3 linked regions of the Thiocapsa bogorovii genome follow. The protein of the gene in region 2 interacts with the protein of the main gene of each other region in a pairwise test. Links are inferred from orthologs where the notes say so. Each region holds a gene or a part of one and is shown on either strand. Other genes may lie near its edges. The genes, in order: uvrD, lpdA and odhB.

Region 1 (6,961 bases), 2.2 Mb from region 2 along the record:
TCGTCGTGCACCGGGCCGATCGAGCTCGAGGTCCAGATCCGCCAGCAGGCGTGTCACATAGGGTTCGAACGGCGGGGCGTCCGCGGCATGCGAGTTGAAATCGCAATAGGGACATTTGCTGACACACCAGGGGGCATGCACGTAGAGCGCAAGCGGCAACGCCTGCGCGCCGCCGCTGCTTGCGGATTCGGTCACGCCTGATCGCGTGCCTGCAGGTAGGTCAACTCCCCGATTCCGCTCCACTCCTTGCTTTGGCTGAGGAATTTTTTGTAGGAGCTGTAGACCTTGGACGAAAACTCGTCCTTCTGCGCGATCTCCGCGACGACCTCGTCTGAGAGTGCTCGCAGCTTGAGGACGACGTCGCTCGGAAAGCGTCGCAGGTCGACATTGTGCTTGGTGATCAGGGTCTGCAGCGCGACCGGGTTGCGCGCGGTGTACTCGGCGAGCATGTCCTGATTGACGACTTTGCAGGCGTTCATCACGATCGATTGCAGATCGGGCGGCAGCCCGTCGTAGACCTTCTTGTTGATCATGGCCTCCAGGATGGTGCCCGGCTCGTGCCAGCCCGGATAATAGTAATACTTGGCCGCCTTGTAGAGACCGAACGCAAGATCGTTGTAGGGGCCGACCCACTCGGTCGCATCGATCGTACCATTCTGCAATGCGGTAAAAAGCTCTCCTCCGGGCAGATTGACCGGAATACCACCGGCCCGCGCCAAGACCTCGCCGCCGAGGCCCGGGATGCGCATCTTCAAACCTTTCAGGTCATCGACCGAGTTGATTTCCTTGTTGAACCAACCACCCATCTGAACGCCGGTGTTCCCGGCAGGCGCAGGGACCAAACCGAATTGGGCGTAGAGTTCGGTCCAGAGCTCCATCCCGCCGCCATGGTAGATCCAGCCGTTCATCTCCTGTGCCGTCAGACCGAACGGCACGGTGGAGAAAAACTGAGCGGCCTCGCTCTTGCCTTTCCAGTAATAGGCCGAGCCGTGGCCCATCTCGGCGGTCCCGCGCGAAACTGCATCGAAGATCTCGAAGGCGGGGACGAGCTCGCCGGCACCGAAGACCTTGACCTCGATTCGACCACCGCTCATTTCGCCGATCAAGGCAGCGAGGTTGTTCGCGCCGGTGCCGAGGCCCGGGAAGTTCTTCGGCCAGGTGGTGACCATCTTCCAAGAGTATTCGGCCTTGGCATGAGCCGACTCCATACCGCTGGCCAGCGCCCCGACAGCCAGCGAGCCAGCACCGACCCCTTTGATGAAATCGCGGCGTTGCATCCCCGTCCTCCAATCTGCGTGTTGATGATCTGTTTGCCGTGGGCCCGGGTGCCAACGGCGGAATCCGTGGTCCCCGGACTGCATTCGAGTCTGAGAAGGCCCGAAGACACCTACGATCGGCCTTTCTTCAAGGATTCCTGCAAAAGCGCGCCGAAGCTACCCAAGGTCTTCTCCGCGGCCTCTGCGACGGGTGCCCCGGGCGTGACGCCAGGCGCCTGCGATCCCGCTTCGAATCCCTTGGTGTCGTCGAGCGACAGACTGATCCGACGTCGCTCCGAGTCGACCGCCAAGACGGTTGCTTCGACAGGGTCCCCGACGTTGATGACCTCGCTCGGATGATTCACGCGGCGCCCGGCGCCGAGCTCGCTAATATGGACGAGACCGTCGATCCCGGGGGCGAGCTCGACGAAAGCACCGAAGGGTTGCAGTCGACTCACCGTACCGCTCACGCGCTGACCGACGGGGAAGTTGTCGGCGGCTTCTTGCCAAGGATCGCGGGCAAGTGCACGGATCGAGAGCGCAATCTTCTCCCGGCTTTTCGGACCGCTCGGCGGCTCGATGCGCAGGACCGAGACCTCGACGGGCTGCCCGACGCTGAGGATCTCCCCGGGATGCTTCACATGACCGAAGGCCAGTTGACTGATGTGGATCATGCCCTCGAGACCGCCGATATCGACGAACGCCCCATAGTCCTTCAGCGAGGTGACAACCCCGGACAGCACCGCACCTTCGTGCAGTTGCGCCCGCGTCTCCTCGGCACGCCGGTGTTGCTCCTCTTCGAGCAGCACCTTACGCGATACGACCAGATTCGGTCGTCGGCCGCCTTCGAACTTGGTGATGCGGAAATCGAACCGCTGGCCGACAAGCTCGGAGAGGTCTTCGATGAAGCGGATGTCGACCTGAGAGGCCGGACAGAAGGCACGCAGCCCGGCCACTTGGACCTCGACGCCGCCTTTGACGGCCGCGGTGACCTGACCTTGCACCGGGAGCCCTTGCCGATAGGCGCCTTCGACCTCCTCGATCCCGTGATAGCGGTGCCCGTGCTGACTGCCGAGCAGGAGCGTCCCGGAATCCTCGTCCTTTCCGGTGACATGCGTCTCGACCGTGTCGCCGACGGCAGACTTCAAATTGCCTTCGGCATCTTTAAGTGCCGAAACATCGAGACGACCCTCGGACTTGCCGCCCAGATCGACGAAAGCATACTCATCGCCGATCGAGACCAAGACCCCGCGGACCTTGTCCCCGACCCCCGGCTCCTTCGTGCTGGATCCCGGATGGGTCTGGTCGAACTGCTTGAGGAGGTCTTCGAAGCTTTCGGTCTGGGACATGGTGAAGTCTTGCCGTCGTCGGGTTGAGAGTGAAACCGTGTGTGCCGAGAGATGCCGCCGGTCGCAGTGCGCCCGACCGGCCGGCCACCCGGTTTGGTTGGTTGCTCCGGTCCCTGGAGTCAGCTCGCCGGCTCAAGCCGAGCATAGGCCAGGACCAGCCATTTGGCGCCGGCCTTCTGAAAATTGACCTGTATCCGAGCCGCGGATCCGCGACCCTCGCTGTTCAGGACCACGCCCTCGCCGAACTTCGGGTGAACCACACGTTGTCCGAGCCTGAAGAGACCGGTGTCGCCGCTCGACGTCGATGTCAGACTCGGACTCAGTCCTGACGCCGCACGGCGGGCCGCGCTGCGCGCCCGGACCTCTTCGACCAATCCGGGCGGGACCTCGCGCAGGAACCGCGAAGGCATCGGGGACTCCTCCCGGCCGTAGAGCCGCCGGCTCTCTGCGTGGGTGACATAAAGCTCGCGCATCGCGCGTGTCATGCCGACATAGCAGAGTCGGCGCTCCTCTTCGAGCCGGCTCGGGTCCTCCGCCGACAGACTGTGGGGGAACAGGCCCTCTTCCAGCCCGACCAGGAAGACCACCGGAAATTCCAGCCCCTTCGCGCTGTGTAGTGTCATGAGTTGCACGCTGTCCTCGAAACCGTCGGCCTGGGTGTCGCCCGCTTCCAGAGCAGCATGCGCAAGAAAGACCGCAAGCGCGTCCGTCTCTTCCTCGTGCAGGTCCTCCTCGAAGCGCGCGGCCGTGTCGACCAGCTGCTCGAGGTTCTCCACTCGATCCTGGCCTTTGCCGTCCTTGTTTTTTTTATAGAAATCCGGCAAGCCGGCCGACTCGATCAGGGCAGTCACCAACTCGTGCAACGCCAGACCCTCGCGCGCTCGGCGCTGCTCTCGGATCAGATCCATGAATCCATGCAGTGCGGCACCGCCCCTCGGCCCCAGAACCGAAGTCCCGGTCAGATCGGCCGCCGCCTGCCAGAGCGACACCCGTGTCTCGCGTGCTTGCTGGCGCAACAAGTCCAGGGTGCGGGCACCGATGCCACGGTTCGGTGTGTTGACCACGCGCTCGAAGGCGGCATCGTCGTCCGGGTTGGCGACCAGACGCAGATAGGCCAGCGCATCACGGATCTCGGCGCGTTCGAAGAATCGCAGTCCACCGTACACCCGATACGGGATCTGCGCCTGGATCAGCGCCTCTTCGAAAAGACGTGACTGGGCCGTCGTGCGATAGAGGATCGCGCATTCGTCGCGCCGATGCCCTTCGTTTTGCGTAAAGCGGCGAATCCGCTCCACGACGAAGCGCGCCTCGTCGACTTCGTTGAACGCCGTGTAACGTCGAATCGGCTCGCCCTCGCCGTCTTGGGTCCAGAGGTTTTTCCCGAGACGGCTCGGATTGTGGGCAATCAGGGCGTTGGCCGCAGCCAGAATGTTGCCGCTCGAACGGTAATTCTGCTCCAGCCGGATGACCTGCGTGTTTGGATAATCCCACTGAAACGATTGGATATTTTCAACCTTTGCGCCGCGCCAGCCGTAGATCGACTGATCGTCGTCGCCCACGGCGAAGAGGTTGTCGTTCGTCCCGGCAAGTAAGCGCAGCCAGGCGTACTGGATGGCGTTCGTATCCTGGAACTCGTCCACCAGGATATGCGCGAAGCGTCGCTGGTAGTGCTGCAGGATATCCGTACGCTCGCGCAGCAGCTCCAGAGTCTTGAGCAGCAGATCGGCGAAGTCCAGCAGGCCCGAGCGTGCGCGCTCCTCCTCGTACTGACGATAGACCGCAATCATCTTATCCGTGAAGAAGTCGCCGCCGCCGTCCAGGTGGTTCGGCCGCAGACCCTCGTCTTTCTGCTTGTTGATGAAAGCCTGCACCTGACGCGGCGGCCAACGGGCCTCGTCCAGCTGCATCGCCTTGAGGATGCGCTTGATCAGACGGAATTGGTCATCTGAATCCAAGATCTGGAAATGCTGCGGGAGCCCGGCGTCTTGCCAATGGGCGCGCAGAAAGCGATGGGCGAGCCCGTGAAAGGTACCGACCCACATCCCGCCGATCGGCACTCCGAGCATGGTCTCGATCCGACCGCGCATCTCGCGCGCCGCTTTGTTGGTGAAGGTGACCGCGAGCACGGCATAAGACGGCACCTGTTGCACCTGGACCAACCAGGCGATGCGATGCACCAGGACACGCGTCTTGCCGGACCCGGCGCCGGCGAGCACCAAAAGGTTACCTGACTCAGCGCCGACGGCCGCGCGCTGAGCGTCGTTGAGGGGATCGAGAAGGGCGGACACATCCATCGCCCGGATTCTACTGAAACCAGCTCCCGCATGACATGCGTTGTTGTCGGTTGGCTCCAACCGAGGAGAGGTGAAGTCAGACGCAGGGATGCGCACGAAAAATATATTAATTCAGTCTGTTGGATGATTCTCGGAGCCCTGCGAGCGGGATCGACCGGTTTCCCGGCCGGATCCTTATTTAAAATAGTTTAAATAAAAAGACAGTAATCTTAATAAGCTCTGTGGATAACTCGACCGTGCCGAAAAAATATATTAACTCAATTAGTTGGAACGATCTTTGGGTGTTCCCGGAGAGTTGCCCAACCTGTGCGTAACCGGTGTGCAAAATAAGGCCGTCCAGGAGGTCACACCTTATCCACAGAACTCTGGTTCTTTCGTGAACAGACTTATACAGTCGGCCGATCCCAAGGCCTCCCCCTCGGACGAGCGGTCGCTGTTCGGCCTGCCCCTCGATCCGGTGCCCCCACCGCAATGGCGGACTTGAGCAGCGCCGACCTTCGCAACCTCGTCATGAGCGAAACCCGTAGTAGAATGGGCGCCCGAACCACCGAGACCCTTCTACTCGACTGCCCAGGTCCTGCTTCATGACGCCACTCATCAATGACACCTTCCTTCGTGCAGTGATGCGCGAACCCGTTGAATACACGCCGGTTTGGATGATGCGCCAAGCAGGCCGCTATCTGCCCGAGTACCGTGCGACGCGCGCGAAGGCCGGCAGCTTCATGGATCTGTGCAAGAATCCGGAGTTGGCCTGTGAGGTCACGCTGCAGCCGTTGGAGCGTTTTCCGTTGGATGCCGCCATCCTCTTCTCGGACATCCTGACCGTGCCGGATGCGATGGGGCTGGGTCTGTATTTCGCCGAGGGCGAAGGGCCGCATTTCGAGAGGCCGGTGCGTACGCAGACGGATGTGGATCGGATCGCTGTGCCGGATCCGGAGGACGAGCTGCGTTACGTGATGGATGCCGTCTCGACCATTCGACGCGAGCTCGCCGGCCGCGTGCCCTTGATCGGCTTCTCCGGCAGCCCCTGGACCCTGGCGACCTACATGGTCGAGGGCGGAGGCGCGAAGAACTTCTCGCATGCGAAAGGGATGATGTTCGACCGCCCGGACCTCCTCCACGCCCTCTTGGCCAAGACAGCGGATGCGGTGATCGCTTATCTGAACGCCCAGATTGCACGCGGCGCGCAAGCGACCATGATCTTCGATACCTGGGGCGGTGCGCTGGCGCCGGCCAACTATCGGGAATTCTCCCTGGCCTACATGCAGCGCGTGGTCGAGGGGTTGAATCGCGAGGCGGAGGGACGCGCCGTACCGGTGATCCTCTTCACCAAGAACGGCGGTCAGTGGCTGAATCACATGGCCGACACCGGTTGCGACGGACTCGGCGTGGACTGGACGACGGATCTGGCCGACGCGCGCATCCTGACCGGTGACCGTGTCTCGCTGCAGGGTAATCTCGACCCTTGCGCGCTCTACGCCTCACCCGAGCGGATCCGCGAAGAGGTGGCGCGCGTGCTCGCCAGCTACGGCAAGGGTCCGGGTCATGTCTTCAACCTCGGGCACGGGATCACTCCGGACGTGAATCCGGAGCATGCCGGGGCGATGGTGGCGGCGGTTCATGAGCTCAGTCGGCCCTACCACGGCTAAACCGCGTCCGGTGCGATAGGGAATGTTTTGGGATGGGGCTCGCGGTTGCGCGAGCCCATGGGCTCGGTGTTGACGCGGTTTAGGATACTTTTTCGAAAGGATTGTCCTGGCTCGGCTCTAAGGCGCCGCCCGGATACCGGGCCTTGATGATAGACCGGCCGTAGGGTGGACGCGTCGGAGCGAAGTCCACCGAGGTCTGCGCAGGCGTTGGTGGACTGCGGTGCGCTTACCCCTACAGTGCTTGCCGACCAGAAAGTGCGTCGCTTGTAATCCTTTCCTCGCTTTTAGCCTCTGAATCGCGTCCTGCTGAAACGCTTCAGGTTATGCCGAGGGTGAAACTCCCCTCAAGCAAAGCATAAGCCCCCGAGGACGCGATTCATTTTAGACCGCCTCGGCTAGCGCCACCGCATCCG
Region 2 (6,926 bases):
TCTGCTCCTTGGTGATCAGATTTAGGGTATAGCAGTTGCGCATGAGCGCGTTACCGAACCAGTTCACAGACTTGTCGAAGAGCGCCGTCGCCCATAAAAACAGACGATCGAGGTCATTGGAACAAACAATTTCTGAAATGGCGTCGAGGTGACTAAGGTTTTTGTGTAGGTTCAGCCAACCCCGTTCTTTCCATCGTGAGGAGATCGACATGGAGCTCAAGGGCAGCAAGACCGAAGCGAGTTTGAAGGAAGCCTTCGCAGGCGAGTCTCAGGCCAATCGCCGCTACCTCTACTTCGCCGCCAAGGCCGATGTCGAGGGCTACAACGACGTCGCGGCGGTCTTCCGTTCTACCGCCGAAGGCGAGACAGGCCATGCGCACGGCCACCTCGAATATCTCGAAGCGGTCGGGGATCCGGCCACCGGCTTGCCGATCGGCCCGACCGGCGACAATCTGCGTGCGGCCATCGCGGGCGAGACCCACGAATACACCGACATGTATCCCGGCATGGCAAAGACCGCGCGTGACGAAGGTTTCGACGAGGTCGCGGATTGGTTCGAGACGCTGGCCAAGGCCGAGCGCTCGCACGCCAACCGCTTCCAGAAGGCACTCGATAACCTCGACGCCTAAACCGAGTCCCCCGAGCAACCAGATCGGCTCGGCGGCATGATGTCCATGCTCGGCGCCAAGTACCGCGGCGTCGGGCGCGGCTTAGAGAAAGAGCGCTTCCCCCGACCTTTGTAGGGAGCGCGAACCGCATGTCGGGGCGACGTGAGTCGCCCCTTCTTGTTTTGAGCTGCGGCGTCGTCCGGATGTCGACGCTCGGGAATCAACTTCACGATTACCGAGACCGCCTCGGATCCCTTGTCTGCTTCGTCACCTCGTGCGGCGCAGCCGCGCACGCGTATAATCGCGCCGTGCCCTTCAGCGCTCCAGGCCGCGTTTTACCGGCGTCCACCAACGACGCCCCAGTAGCAACAGGCCAGATCCGCATGAGGTGGCTCGACCCACCTCGAGCTTTTTCCATTCTTTAGAAGACCGCGTCAGCTGAGACGCCTGTGAATGATTGCGACGCGGAGTCAGCGTGAGACGAGTGACGATTGCACCCGATGCGGCTTAAAGGACACGATGGAACGATTGCTTGAATGGATCAGCGCTCGGCGACCCTGTCGTCTCATCGAAGGCGAGCAGGGCGAGCCCTACCTCGAACGCTACTACCTCCTCGGCGCCTTCGGCTGGCATCTGTATCTGCACCGCTTCGTCGATTCGGATCCGGACCGCGGGCTTCACGACCACCCCTGGCGACACGCCGTGAGCTTGGTGCTCTCGGGCGGCTATGACGAGATCCGCGCACTCGACGGGGACCCGGAGCACATCCGGGCGCGCTTCTGCGCTCCGGGAAGATTCAACAGGCTGCGCGGCTCGGACTATCACCGGGTGGTTTTGCGTGCGGGCGTCCCGGCTTGGACGCTCTTTATGCATGGCCCGAGAGTCAAGGGCTGGGGATTTCGTCGAGGGGGCTCCGTCCAGGTGATGGCCAAGGACGGAAACGACTTTCGACATCGCGATTGGTGGAAACAGGCGCCGACGGGTGCGGAGATCCGTGGGACGGCGCGGATCCGGCCTCGATGAGGGCCGAGCGGCTCGTCCGGTTGCGCGTTCCGGTGCTCGTGATCCTCATGGCGAGTCTATCGGGATGTGGCGGTGCTTCCTCGGGAGGCGCACGCGAGGAGCTTCCCGTCGCCTGTCTCGTCAAACCCGACCCCGGCCCCTGCCGCTCCAATCAACGCGGGTTCTATTACGATTATCGAGACGATCGCTGCAAGGCATTCACCTACGGCGGTTGCGCGGGTCGGGTGCCGTTTCCCACCCTGAAGCACTGTTTGGACTTCTGCGGGGCAAAGCGGTGATCCTCGGGGCCGGTCACGTGAAAGGCGACATCGGTTATCCGTCATCGGTGATCGGCTCTTAGGCAATCTCCGGCATCGCTTCCCCGCGAGGCGACGATAAGTCGCCGACAGTCAGCGCCTCTTCGGCGGCAGCAGATCCGTGATCGACCCGTGCGCCATCTCGGCGGCGAGCCCGATGGTTTCGTTCAGGGTCGGATGCGGATGAATGGTCAGGCCGATGTCTTCCATGTCCGCGCCCATCTCAAGCGCCAGAACAGCCTCGCCGATCAGCTCGCCGGCGTTCGGGCCGACGATGCCTGCGCCCAGGATGCGCTTGGTCTCCGGATCGAAGAGCAGCTTGGTCAGACCCTCGTCGCGATGGATGCCGAGTGCGCGGCCGCTTGCGGCCCAAGGGAAGACGCCTTTCTCATAGGCGATGCCATTGGCCTTGGCATCGGTTTCTGTGAGGCCCATCCAGGCGACCTCGGGGTCGGTGTAGGCGACCGAGGGGATGGTCATGGGATCGAAGAGGGCCGGCATCCCGGCGATGACCTCGGCCGCGACCTTGGCTTCGTGGGTCGCCTTGTGGGCGAGCATCGGCCCGCCGACCACGTCGCCGATGGCGAAGATGTTCGGCACGTTCGTGCGCATGTGGGCATCGACCTTGATGAACCCGTGCTGATCGACCTTCACCCCCGCCGCCTCGGCGTTGACGAGCTTCCCGTTCGGGCGTCGGCCGATGGCGACCAGTACCTTGTCGTAGACCTCCTCGCCCGGTTTTTTGCCCTCGAACACAACCTTGATGCCTTCGGCCGTGGCGCTCATCTGCGCGACCTTCGTTTCGAGTCGGATGGTGCTGTAGCGCTTCTTGATGACCTTTTCGAGCGCGCGCACGAGGTCGATGTCCGCACCGGGCATCAACTGATCCTTCATCTCGACGACCTCGACGGTCGAGCCGAGTGCACTGTAGACGCTTGCCATCTCGAGTCCGATGATGCCGCCGCCGACGATGAGGAGGCGCTCGGGAATGTCTGCGATCTCGAGCGCGTCGGTGGAGTCCATGACACGCGGGTCGTCATGCGGAAACCCAGGGATCTTCATGGGCGCCGAGCCGCACGCGATGATGCAGTGGTCGAACAGGATCCGGACCGGACCACCGGGTTGGGCCACGGCGATCCGGTTGGGTGCTTCGAACCGACCGGTGCCCTGGATCACGTCGACTCGACGTTGCTTCGCCATGGTCGCGAGACCGCCGGTGAGCTTGGCGACCACCTGCTCCTTGCCCGTGCGCATCTTTTCGAGGTCGATCTCGGGCGCACCGAAGGTCACGCCCATGGTGCCCAGGGTCTTGACCTCTTCGAGGATGGCGGCGGTGTGCAGCAGCGCCTTCGAGGGAATACAGCCGACGTTCAGACAGACGCCGCCGAGTGTGTGGTAGCGTTCGATCAGCACGACCTTCTTGCCGAGGTCGGCGGCGCGAAAGGCGGCGGTGTAACCTCCGGGGCCGGCGCCGAGGACCACGACCTCCGTGACGATCTCCTGCGACGCGGCGGCAGCCGTGTTCGCGGACGCTTTCACCGGTTCGGAGGCGCCCGCAGCCTGTACCTCCTTGACCTCGAGCGTCACGATGAGTGTGCCTTCCGAGATTCGATCGCCCACCGCGACCTCGACCGTGCGCACGATCCCGGCACGCGGCGCCGGGATCTCCATGCTCGCCTTGTCGCTTTCGAGGGTGATCAGCGACGCCTCTTCGATCACAGGGTCACCCGGGGAGACCAAGACCTCGATGACCTCCACGTCCTCGAAGTCTCCGATGTCCGGTACCTTGACCTCGATGATGTCGCCGCTCTTGTCGTTCATGGTGTGATTCTTCTCTTGGGGCCGCAACGGCCGCGCGATGATGATGGCTCGATAGCGCCCAATCCTAGACGAAAGCGTGTCGCGAGGCGAAACCCTCGACCCTATTCACTGCATTGCGTTCGGGCGTCGCGCACGTGCGTGGGCCCCGGGTATCGACCGCGGGAGCCGAGGCGAGGCACAGGCAAACATGCCCCGCCTCCACGAGCCGGCCTCACAGCAGGAGCTGACGAAGATCTCCGAGCAGCTCCCCGAGCAGGCTGGTGAAGCGCGCCCCGTCGGCCCCGTCGACGACACGGTGATCGTAGGACAGGGACAGCGGGAGCATCAGGCGCGGCTCGAAGCTCTGGCCGTTCCACACCGGCTTGGTCGTCGCGCGCGAGACCCCGAGGATGGCGACCTCGGGCGCGTTCACGATCGGCGTGAAGGCGGTCCCGCCGATACCGCCGAGGCTGGAAATGGAGAAACACCCGCCTTGCATGTCGCCCGGCAGCAGCTTGCCGTTGCGCGCCTTGTCGCCGAGATCGGAGAGCTCCGCGGCCAGGGCATAGATGCCTTTCTTGTCGACATCGCGCACGACCGGGACGACCAGGCCCTGCGGCGTATCGACCGCCACACCGATATGGGTGAAGTGCTTGAGCACCAGACCCTCGCCGTCCGTTGTCAGCGAGGCCTTGAGGACGGGCATCCGGTTCAGGGCCGTCGCGACCGCCTTGAGGAGGAAGGGAACAAAGGTCAGCTTGATGCCCTTTTCGGTGGCCTGAGCCTTTTGCGCCTTGCGGAAGTCCTCGAGGGAGGTGATGTCTGCCTCGTCGAATTGCGTGACGTGCGGCACGGAAAGCCAGCAGCGGTGCAGATGTCGACCGCTGAGCTTCTTGATGCGCGACAGTTCGGTGACCTCGACCGGGCCGAACTTGGCGAAATCAATCTCGGGCGCGGCGGGCAAGGCGAAGGGCAGGGCGCCGCCGGCGGGCCCGCTCGGAGCACCTTGCGCGAGCGCGTGCTTGACGAAGCCCTGGACGTCGTCCTTGAGCACGCGACCCTTCGGCCCTGACCCCTTGACGAATTTCAGGTCGACGCCGAGCTCGCGAGCGAACCGTCTCACTGTGGGGCTCGCATGGGCCTTGCGGCCTTTGGCGATGGCTGCCATGTCCTCGGGGCGTGGCAGCACCGGCGCGGGTCGGCGCTCGGATTCACCGGGTGCGCGCTTCGCGTTCGATGACGGCCCCGGCGGTGCTTCGAGCTCTTCGGCCGTGTTCGCAGCCATCGGCGAGGCCGTTGCGATCGGCTCGCCGCTGTCGATCTCGCCGTCGGTGCGAAGCGTGAGGATGAGATCGCCCTGGTTGAGGGTATCTCCGACCTTGACGGCCAGCTCCTCGACGATACCTGCGTTTGGAGAAGGGATTTCCATCGTGGCCTTGTCGCTCTCGAGCGTGAGGAGCGACTGGTCGACCTCGATGCGATCTCCCGGAGCGATCAGGACCTCGACGACCGGGATGTCGGAAAAATCGCCGATATCGGGCAGGACCACGGAGATGGTCTCGCCGCTGCTCGGCCCATGCCGAGCAGTCGACTTCGGTAGCGGCGGCGACGCAGGAGCCGGGGAGGCCGCGCGAGACGTCAGGGGGGCGGCGAGCGGCTCGCCCGACCCGGCTTGCGCAGACCGCGTTTCGCCGGCTGCGTTCTCTTCGGGTGCCGCCTCCTCCGAGCCGGTACCATCTGTCTCGACGCTCATCAGGGGATCCCCCTGACTGACCCGGTCTCCGATCTTGACCTTCAACGCTTTGATCACCCCCGCCAGGGGCGAGGGGATCTCGATGGTCGCCTTGTCGCTTTCCAGGCTGAGGATCGATTGCTCGGCCTCGATCCGGTCGCCTGGCGCGACGAGGATCTCGATCACCTCGACGTCCGAGAAGTCCCCGATGTCCGGCAGCAGAATATCTTCGACGGTTGCCACGCTCTGTCCTCCCTAAACCGCGTCCGGGGCGATCACCACGGATCCCTGTGGTGGGCGGCCCTGGCTGAGCCGGGCGGTTCGGCCCGGACGCGGTTTAGCCATAGATTTTAGATGTCCTAAACCGCGTCGGCCGAGCGCTTCGTAGAACCTTGTATGTCGGTAGGTTCACCGAAGCAACGCGTGTCATGCCGGACGCGGTTTAGCGCGGTTCAGATCGTCACCGGGTTGGGTTTTTCCGGGTCGATACGGTATTTCCGAATGGCCTCGGAGACCGTCGCGGTCGGGATCTCGCCCTCGTCCGCCAATGCCTTGAGTGCGGCGACGACGATGTAGTAACGATTCACCTCGAAGAATTTTCGGAGCTGGCTGCGCATATCGCTCCGCCCGAAGCCGTCGGTCCCGAGCACCAGGTAATGGCGCGGGATGTAGGGGCGGATCTGATCGGCGTAGGTTCGGATATAGTCGGTGGCGGCAATGATCGGACCCTGGGTCCCGGCCAGCTGCTCCTCGACATACGTGGTTCGTTGGGGCTGGTCGGAGTGGAGCATGTTCCAGCGCTCCACATCGATGCCCTCGCGCCGCAGCTCGTTGAAGCTGGTGACGCTCCAGACATCGGCGCCGACGTTGAAGTCCTTGGCGAGCAGCTCGGCCGCGGCCAAGACCTCCCGCAGGATGGTCCCGGCGCCGAGCAACTGGACCCGGTGGGTATGCTCCTCGCCCTGATGAACCCGATACATGCCCTTGAGGATCCCGGCCTCGGCGCCCTCGGGCAGCGCCGGCTGAACGTAATTCTCGTTCATCGCCGTGACGTAGTAGAAGACGTTTTCCTTCTCCCGATACATGCGGCGCAAGCCATCCTGGACGATGACGGCGAGCTCGTAAGCGTAAGCCGGATCGTAAGCGACACAGTTCGGGATGGTCGCGGCGACCACCATGCTGTGGCCGTCCTGATGCTGCAAACCCTCGCCGGCGAGCGTGGTGCGTCCGGCGGTGCCGCCGATGAGGAAGCCGCGCGCCTGCATGTCGCCCGCCGCCCAGGCGAGATCCCCGATGCGCTGGAATCCGAACATCGAGTAGTAGATATAGAAGGGGATCATGCTCTGACCGTGGTTCGCGTAGGCGGTGGCCGCGGCGATCCAGGACGACATGGCTCCCGCCTCGTTGATGCCTTCCTGCAGGATCTGACCCTTCTTGTCCTCCCGGTAGTACATGACCTGATCGGCA
Region 3 (7,015 bases), 760 kb from region 2 along the record:
AATGAAGGCCCTCGGGAAAGTCCACCGGGACGTCTTTCATGGAGTGCACGGCGATATCGGCCACGCCCTCCAACATGCCCTGCTCCAGCTCCTTCACGAAGAGGCCTTTTCCGCCGACCTTCGCCAGCGGCGCATCGAGGATCTTGTCGCCCTTGGTGGTCATCCCGACGATCTGGATGTCGAGCCCCGGATGGAGCTTCGTCAGCAGCGCGGACACATGCTCGGCCTGCCACATGGCCAAGGGAGATTTACGGGTGGCGATACGGATGATGTTCGACATGGTGGATCCTAAAGGGGCTCTCGATCGAAGCCAGGGTCGGAGACAGGAACTTAATCGATCACGCCCGCGCGGACGAGACCGTTGAATCACGAAGGCGGCGAAAGGATGCGATTGTGTCACAGCCGACACGGGGATTCGAACCGTCTAAACTGCGTCTCGCAGCGACATAGCGACTCAAACCGCTTCTTGACACTGCAGGCACCAACGAACGACGGAGCGGACGCAGTTTAAAAAATTGTTTTTATTATCCTAAACCGCGTCCAGCACGGATCATGAGGGGTCTGCCGCCCGCCGCCGCCAACTGAAGGATATCGCCCCGCCGGGGACGCGGTTTAGCTCGGGACGCGGTTTAGTTGGGCACTTTGATGAATGGGGCCTCATCCGGCCTCCCTTCCGCATGCAGCCAGATCGGCCCGCTGCCGTAGCCGGGATAGAGGGGGATTGCGATCAGCGCCCCTGAACGCGTGCCGAACCCGTCGGACCGCTCGAACGTCATGGCGGTCTCGGGGTCCGCATCCGGACCGGGCCGATGCGATGCGAGCAAATCCCGCCAGGCCGTCCAGTCCTCGGCGTCCGGATCCGGGGTCTGCGCTGCGAGGAACCTCGGAAAATGCTCGGCGACGCGCGGATCTCCGACATCGTCGAGCTCGCTTGCGCTCAACATGTGCAGACCGGGGGCGATCGGATGGACGCGGATGTCGCCGTCGCCGCCGTGACGCAGCCAATAGGCCGAGCGCGGGTCCGCCACCACCAGATTGAAGGGCCGATAGGCCGCCGGATCGAGATCGGCCAGCGCCCCGGCAGCCTCGGACGCTTCGGCATGGTCGAGTGCCTCCAAGACCAGCTCGCCTCGACTGCGTTTGCCGGGCAGGGATCCGAGCGTCCCCCGACGGTTCATGATCGCGGCAACGAGGCCATGGTCGTTGACCCCGAGCCAGCTCCCGCCGGACTCCAGATCAAGCCCGGCACGCACCTCCGGGCGGTCCGACCAATGTCGGCCCGGCGGGCGACTCGGACGCGTGAGCATCTCGTCGCGATTGGCCGCGATCAATACCGGCCAGAGATGGCCCGGCCGCTTCAGAATGACGAAGGTGCACATGAATTCAAACCCCTCGAGCAGGAGATCGCCCTGCGGTGCTCTCTCGTGATACGCGTTCGACATCGCATCCAAAACGGCCGAGGCGAGATGGGCTTCGGATCGAACAAAAATCATTCCGTGCGTGCATTCGGATTCGGGCCGACCATCAACGGCGGATGCGATGAAGAGGCGATGATGCGAGACGCTTCGATTCCACCGGACCCGACTCAAACCGCTCGTTCTCGCTGGACCTTCGCGACCTTGGTCGAGACTGTCTTGAGCAAAAGCTCGAATGCCTTGCGCTGGGTCAGTTGATTCGCGCTCGTCGGCTCGCCGATCATTTCCAGGCGCGCCTGGAAATAGGCGATGTCGGCCTCGAGCCGTGCCAAGCGGATGCGCCGACGCTTGCGCTCGGTGAGGTCCGCCGCGGAGTATTGCGGTTCCATGTGAGCGCCGGCCCCGTCGGTCACGGCTCGGAAGACGCCACACCGCAAGATCGGCGATGATATCCGCCCGGTCCTTGTCGGGTGAGGTCGGTCGCCCTGAACCCGCTTGCCAAGCGCTTCGGAACCTGTGTTATAAACATCGATTATCCATCTATAAAATCAACTCAGAGAAACAACACCGAGCATGAGCGCAATCCTCGAGCTGTTTCGCAGTTCCGGCGCCCTTTACGGCGGCAATGCAGCCTTTATCGAAGACCTCTATGAACGCTATTTAAAGGACCCGGAGAGCGTCGATTTAGCTTGGAGAGAGCGCTTCCATGTGATGCACCAGGAGGCGGCCAATGAGGTCGCACACGGGCCGGTGCGCGAGAACTTCCTGCGGCTCGCCCAAGAGAGCCGAACGCGCGCGCGCACGCGTTCCACCGAGCGGCTCGAGCCCGCCGCCGCGGAAAAACAGGCCGCGGTGCTCTCCCTCATCAACGGCTATCGCTACCGCGGTCATCAGGTCGCCGACCTCGACCCGATCAAGCTGCGCGACACGCCCAAGATCGCAGATCTGGATCCGGCCTTCCACAACCTGGAGCCGGACGACATGGATCAGGTCTTCCATACGGGTTCGCTCTACGCCCCGGACCGCATGCCGCTGCGCGACATCATCGCGATGGTCGAGCAGATCTATTGCGGTACGGTCGGCTCGGAGTATATGCACATCACCGATACCCAGGAGAAACGCTGGATCCAGAAGCGGCTCGAAGGATATCGGGCGATACCCGAGATCGACACCGCCGATCGGCGTTGGCTCTTGACCCTGCTGACCGCCGCCGAGGGCTTCGAGAAGTATCTTCACCAACGCTATGTCGGCCAGAAGCGCTTTTCGCTCGAAGGCAGCGACGCCCTCATCCCGATGCTGGACGAGCTGATCCAGCGCGCCGGACGCAAGGGCCAGAAGGAGCTGGTCATCGGCATGGCCCACCGTGGGCGTCTCAGCGTCCTGACCAACATCTTCGGCAAGCCGCCGCAGGACATCTTCGACGAGTTCGAGGGCCGGGTCCAGATGGATTGGCGCCAGATGGCCGGGGACGTGAAGTATCACATGGGCTTCGCGACCGACATCGACACGCCCGGCGGCATCGTCCACCTGGTGCTGGGCTTCAATCCGTCCCATCTGGAGATCATCAACCCGGTGGTCGAGGGCTCGGTGCGGGCACGCCAGCGGCGCCGCCACGACCGCAGCGGCGATCAGGTCCTGCCCGTGCTGATCCACGGCGACGCCGCCTTCGCCGGGCAAGGCGTGGTCATGGAGACGCTCCAGCTCTCGCAGACGCGCAGCTATGCCACCGGCGGCACGGTCCACATCGTCATCAACAACCAGATCGGCTTTACGACCAGCAACCCACTCGATACCCGATCCACACTCTACTGCACCGATGTCGCCAAGATGGTGCAGGCGCCGGTCTTTCACGTGAACGGCGACGACCCGGAGTCGGTCATCTTCGTCACCCGCATGGCGCTGGATTTTCGCAACCAGTTCCACAAGGACGTCATCATCGACCTGGTCTGCTATCGGCGTCTGGGGCACAACGAGGCCGACGAGCCCGCAGTCACCCAGCCGATGATGTACAAGAAGATCCGCCGGCATCCGACCCCGCGTGCCGTGTATGCCGATCGCCTCGTCTCCGACGGCCTCGTCTCCAAGGAGGAGGTCGATGCGATGGTTGCGGACTATCGCGACTCCATCGAGCAGGGTGTGGTGGTCGCGCGCCCGGTCCTGTGCGGGCTGGACCATGCCTACCGCGTCGATTGGGGCTTCTGCCGCACCACGGACTGGGATCAAAGCGTCGATACGGGTGTCCCGGTCGAGAAGCTGCGCGAGCTGAGCGATGCCATGTTGCGCGTTCCAGATGGGTTCGAGCTCCATCCCCGGGTCGAGAAGCTCTGGGAAGAGCGGCGGAAGATGGCTCAAGGCGATCAGCTCCTGAACTGGGGCTTCGCGGAGAATCTGGCCTACGCCACCCTCGTCGATGCAGGTACGCCGGTGCGCCTGTCCGGACAGGATGCCGGGCGCGGGACCTTCTTCCATCGCCATGCCAAGATCCACGACCAAGTGACCGGCAACGCCTATACGCCGTTGCAGCACATCGGCGAGCATCAGGGCGCCTTCATCGCGATCGATTCACTCCTCTCCGAGGAGGCGGTGCTGGCCTACGAATACGGCTTCGCGACCGCGGAGCCGAGCGCGCTGACGCTCTGGGAGGCCCAGTTCGGGGACTTCGCCAACGGCGCCCAGGTGGTGATCGATCAGTTCATCACCTCCGCCGGGACCAAGTGGGGTCTGTGCTGCGGGCTTGTGATGCTGCTTCCGCATGGACTCGAGGGCCAAGGCGCCGAGCATTCCTCCGCCCGTCTGGAGCGTTTCCTGCAGCTCTGCGCCGAGCACAACATCCAGGTCTGCGTGCCGACCACCCCGGCCCAGATGTATCACCTGCTACGCCGACAGATCGTCCGCGACTACCGCAAACCGCTGATCGTCATGACCCCGAAGAGCCTGTTGCGCCATCGTCTCGCGGTCTCCGCCCTCGATGAGCTGACCAGCGGTCATTTCCAGACGGTGATCCCCGAGATCGACCCGATCGACCCCGCACAGACCGAGCGCGTGGTCTTCTGCTGCGGTAAGGTCTATTTCGATTTGCTCGAAGCGCGGCGTGCGCGTGGCCTGACGAATGTCGCCATCATCCGCATCGAGCAGCTGTATCCCTTCCCCAAGAACCACTTCGACCGCGCGCTCGAGGCTTACGAGACCACCGAAGAGATCATCTGGTGCCAGGAGGAGCCGCAGAACCAAGGCGCTTGGGACCAGATCAAACACCGCTTCCACAACCTGATGCAGGACGGGAAGCGTCCCTATTACGTCGGCCGCCCATCCTCCGCCGCACCGGCCGTCGGCCACCGTGCCGCACATGTCGAGCAGCAGGAGAGGTTGATCGACGAGGCCCTGACCGGGCATTTCAACCCCAGCATGAATAAAAGGATCCCGCCACAATGAGCAGCGAAGTCCGTGTCCCCGCCCTCCCCGAGTCGGTTGCCGACGCCACGGTCGCAACCTGGCACAAGCGCCCGGGCGATTCGGTCAAGCGCGAGGAGAATCTGGTCGATCTGGAAACCGACAAGGTCGTGCTCGAGGTCCCCTCGCCGATCGACGGCATCCTCGGCGAGATCATGGCCAACGAGGGCGATCTGGTTCAGTCCGATGCCGTCCTGGCGCTGATCGAGGCGAGCGGCACCGGAGCAACACCGCCGGCAGGTCAGGCATCGCCGCCTACCCAAGCCGCGCCAGCCAAGGCCGCATCTGCGAGCCCGGCGGCGAAGGCCGCATCTGCCGGCTCGGCGGCGAAGGCCGCACCGGCGGCCGACGCAGAACCGCAGGTCGCACCCGCCGCGCGGCGTCTGGTGAAGGAGTTGAATCTCGACCCACATGCGATTCCGGGCACAGGCCGCGACGGGCGTATCCACAAGGCCGACGTCATCGCTTATCTGGACGAGCGCGAGCAGGCCGCGCCGGCCAAGGACCCCGAGCTGGCCCTCGCGTCACCCGCACCGAGCCCGAGCCTCACCGGCGAGGCCGGCCGTCCCGAGCAGCGTGTCCCCATGACCCGTCTGCGTGCCCGCGTCGCCGAGCGCCTGGTCCAGGCCCAGCAGAATTCGGCCATGCTGACGACCTTCAACGAGGTCGATCTCAAGGCCGTTCTCGCGCTGCGGAGCCGCTACAAAGACCAGTTCGAGAAGACCCACGCGGTTCGGCTCGGCTTCATGTCCTTCTTCGTCAAGGCCGCGGTGGAGGCACTGCAACGCTTCCCCGTGATCAACGCCTCTGTCGACGGGGACGACATCATCTATCACGGCTATTACGACATCGGAATCGCAGTCAGCTCCCCGCGCGGTCTTGTTGTCCCCATCCTGCGCAACTGCGATCAGCTGAGCATGGCCGACGTCGAGCAGGGCATCGTCGCCTTCGGAGAAAAGGCACAGAACGGAAACCTCAGCTACGAGGAGCTCACGGGCGGCACCTTCTCGATCACCAACGGCGGGGTCTTCGGCTCGCTGCTCTCCACGCCCATCCTCAACCCGCCGCAAAGCGCCATCTTGGGGATGCACAAGATCCAGGAGCGCCCGATCGCCGACAAGGGCGAGATCAAGATCGCACCCATGATGTATCTGGCCCTGACCTACGACCACCGGATCATCGACGGACGCGAGGCGGTGCAGTTCCTGGTCAGTATCAAGGAGACCCTGGAGGATCCGGCGCGGTTGCTGTTGAGGATCTAAACCGCGCCCGGCGCGGTAAGTAACGTTTTTAGATGGCATCGGCCCCGGCGGACTTGACGAACGCTGGAGTCGGCGCGGTTTAGGATATTGGAACAGGTTTTCCGATGAGCGAGCTAGACCGACTCTACGAGCAGGACTATTCCGCCTGGGCGGCGCGGACAGCCGCCCTGCTGCGCCAGCGGCGATTCGCGGAGCTGGATCTCGCCCATTTGATCGAGGAGCTGGACGACATGGGCAGGAGTCAGCGGCATGAGCTGGTCAACCGTTTGCGCGTGCTGCTCGCCCATCTGCTCAAATGGCAATTCCAGTACGGCCGACTGTCCGAGCGTTGGGCGGACTTCGAAGGCAGGAGCTGGCGCAATACCATCATCGAGCAGCGCGCCGCGCTGACATACCTTATGGAAAAAAACCCAGGCCTCAAGCGCGTGCTCGAGGATGCAATCGGGGAATCCTACATCCAAGCCGTCAACCTCGCCGCCGACGAGACAGGACTTCCGGCCGCGACCTTTCCGGCCGAATGTCCCTATCAAAGCGGGCAGATCTTCAGTCGCGACTTCTATCCGGAAACGACCGGCTGACCGAGGCGTGCCGCCCGGCCCGATACGCCGCACGCTCGTGTCGCCGTCGCAGCGCTACTCGCCCCAACGGGCCGTGAGCCGATGCGGTACGTCCAGATGATCCAGGATTCGCGCCACCATGAAATCGACGATCTGCTCGATGCGCGCGGGCTTGAAGTAGAACCCCGGATTGGCCGGCATGATGACCGCACCGGCGCGTGCAAGACGCAGCATGTTCTCGAGATGGATGGCGGTAAAGGGCGTCTCGCGGATCACCAGGATCAGCTTGCGAGACTCCTTCATCGTTACATCCGCCGCGCGGTCGATGAGC

Evidence for each region.
Region 1: the proteins of lpdA (region 2) and uvrD interact in binary tests that used the Escherichia coli proteins (3 or more experiments, as listed by UniProt). The link is inferred for Thiocapsa bogorovii from one-to-one orthologs.
Region 3: the proteins of lpdA (region 2) and odhB interact in binary tests that used the Escherichia coli proteins (3 or more experiments, as listed by UniProt). The link is inferred for Thiocapsa bogorovii from one-to-one orthologs.

What each region holds. Positions count from the first base shown.
Region 1 is NZ_CP089309.1:2,878,452-2,885,412, forward strand. The notes cover bases 2,313-5,258. They hold uvrD (DNA helicase II), read right to left. Parts: upstream 4,900-5,258; coding sequence 2,725-4,899; downstream 2,313-2,724. Other genes in these bases: LT988_RS13030 (30S ribosomal protein S1), read right to left, coding at 2,313-2,605. Outside these bases: radical SAM family heme chaperone HemW, read right to left, coding at 1-195; LT988_RS13025 (TRAP transporter substrate-binding protein), read right to left, coding at 192-1,277; more of LT988_RS13030, read right to left, coding at 1,388-2,312; hemE (uroporphyrinogen decarboxylase), read left to right, coding at 5,484-6,548; LT988_RS13045 (FAD-dependent oxidoreductase), read right to left, coding at 6,930-6,961. UniProt on the Escherichia coli protein: A helicase with DNA-dependent ATPase activity. Unwinds DNA duplexes with 3'-5' polarity. Translocates on single-stranded DNA with 3'-5' polarity. Initiates unwinding more efficiently from a nicked substrate than double-stranded DNA.
Region 2 is NZ_CP089309.1:5,091,057-5,097,982, forward strand. What follows is about bases 1,385-4,295. They hold lpdA (dihydrolipoyl dehydrogenase), read right to left. Parts: upstream 3,749-4,295; coding sequence 2,021-3,748; downstream 1,385-2,020. Other genes in these bases: LT988_RS22710 (hypothetical protein), read left to right, coding at 1,385-1,631; LT988_RS22715 (BPTI/Kunitz domain-containing protein), read left to right, coding at 1,628-1,909; aceF (dihydrolipoyllysine-residue acetyltransferase), read right to left, coding at 3,960-4,295. Outside these bases: LT988_RS22705 (rubrerythrin family protein), read left to right, coding at 210-629; more of LT988_RS22710, read left to right, coding at 1,128-1,384; more of aceF, read right to left, coding at 4,296-5,702; aceE (pyruvate dehydrogenase (acetyl-transferring), homodimeric type), read right to left, coding at 5,912-6,926. UniProt on the Escherichia coli protein: Lipoamide dehydrogenase is a component of the glycine cleavage system as well as of the alpha-ketoacid dehydrogenase complexes.
Region 3 is NZ_CP089309.1:4,329,053-4,336,067, reverse strand. The notes cover bases 3,986-6,985. They hold odhB (2-oxoglutarate dehydrogenase complex dihydrolipoyllysine-residue succinyltransferase), read left to right. Parts: upstream 3,986-4,843; coding sequence 4,844-6,127; downstream 6,128-6,985. Other genes in these bases: LT988_RS19195 (flavin prenyltransferase UbiX), read right to left, coding at 6,760-6,985; LT988_RS19200 (DUF29 domain-containing protein), read left to right, coding at 6,232-6,705; LT988_RS19210 (2-oxoglutarate dehydrogenase E1 component), read left to right, coding at 3,986-4,847. In the rest of the region: hemC (hydroxymethylbilane synthase), read right to left, coding at 1-280; LT988_RS19220 (NRDE family protein), read right to left, coding at 630-1,442; LT988_RS19215 (hypothetical protein), read right to left, coding at 1,586-1,804; more of LT988_RS19210, read left to right, coding at 1,989-3,985; more of LT988_RS19195, read right to left, coding at 6,986-7,015. UniProt on the Escherichia coli protein: E2 component of the 2-oxoglutarate dehydrogenase (OGDH) complex which catalyzes the second step in the conversion of 2-oxoglutarate to succinyl-CoA and CO(2).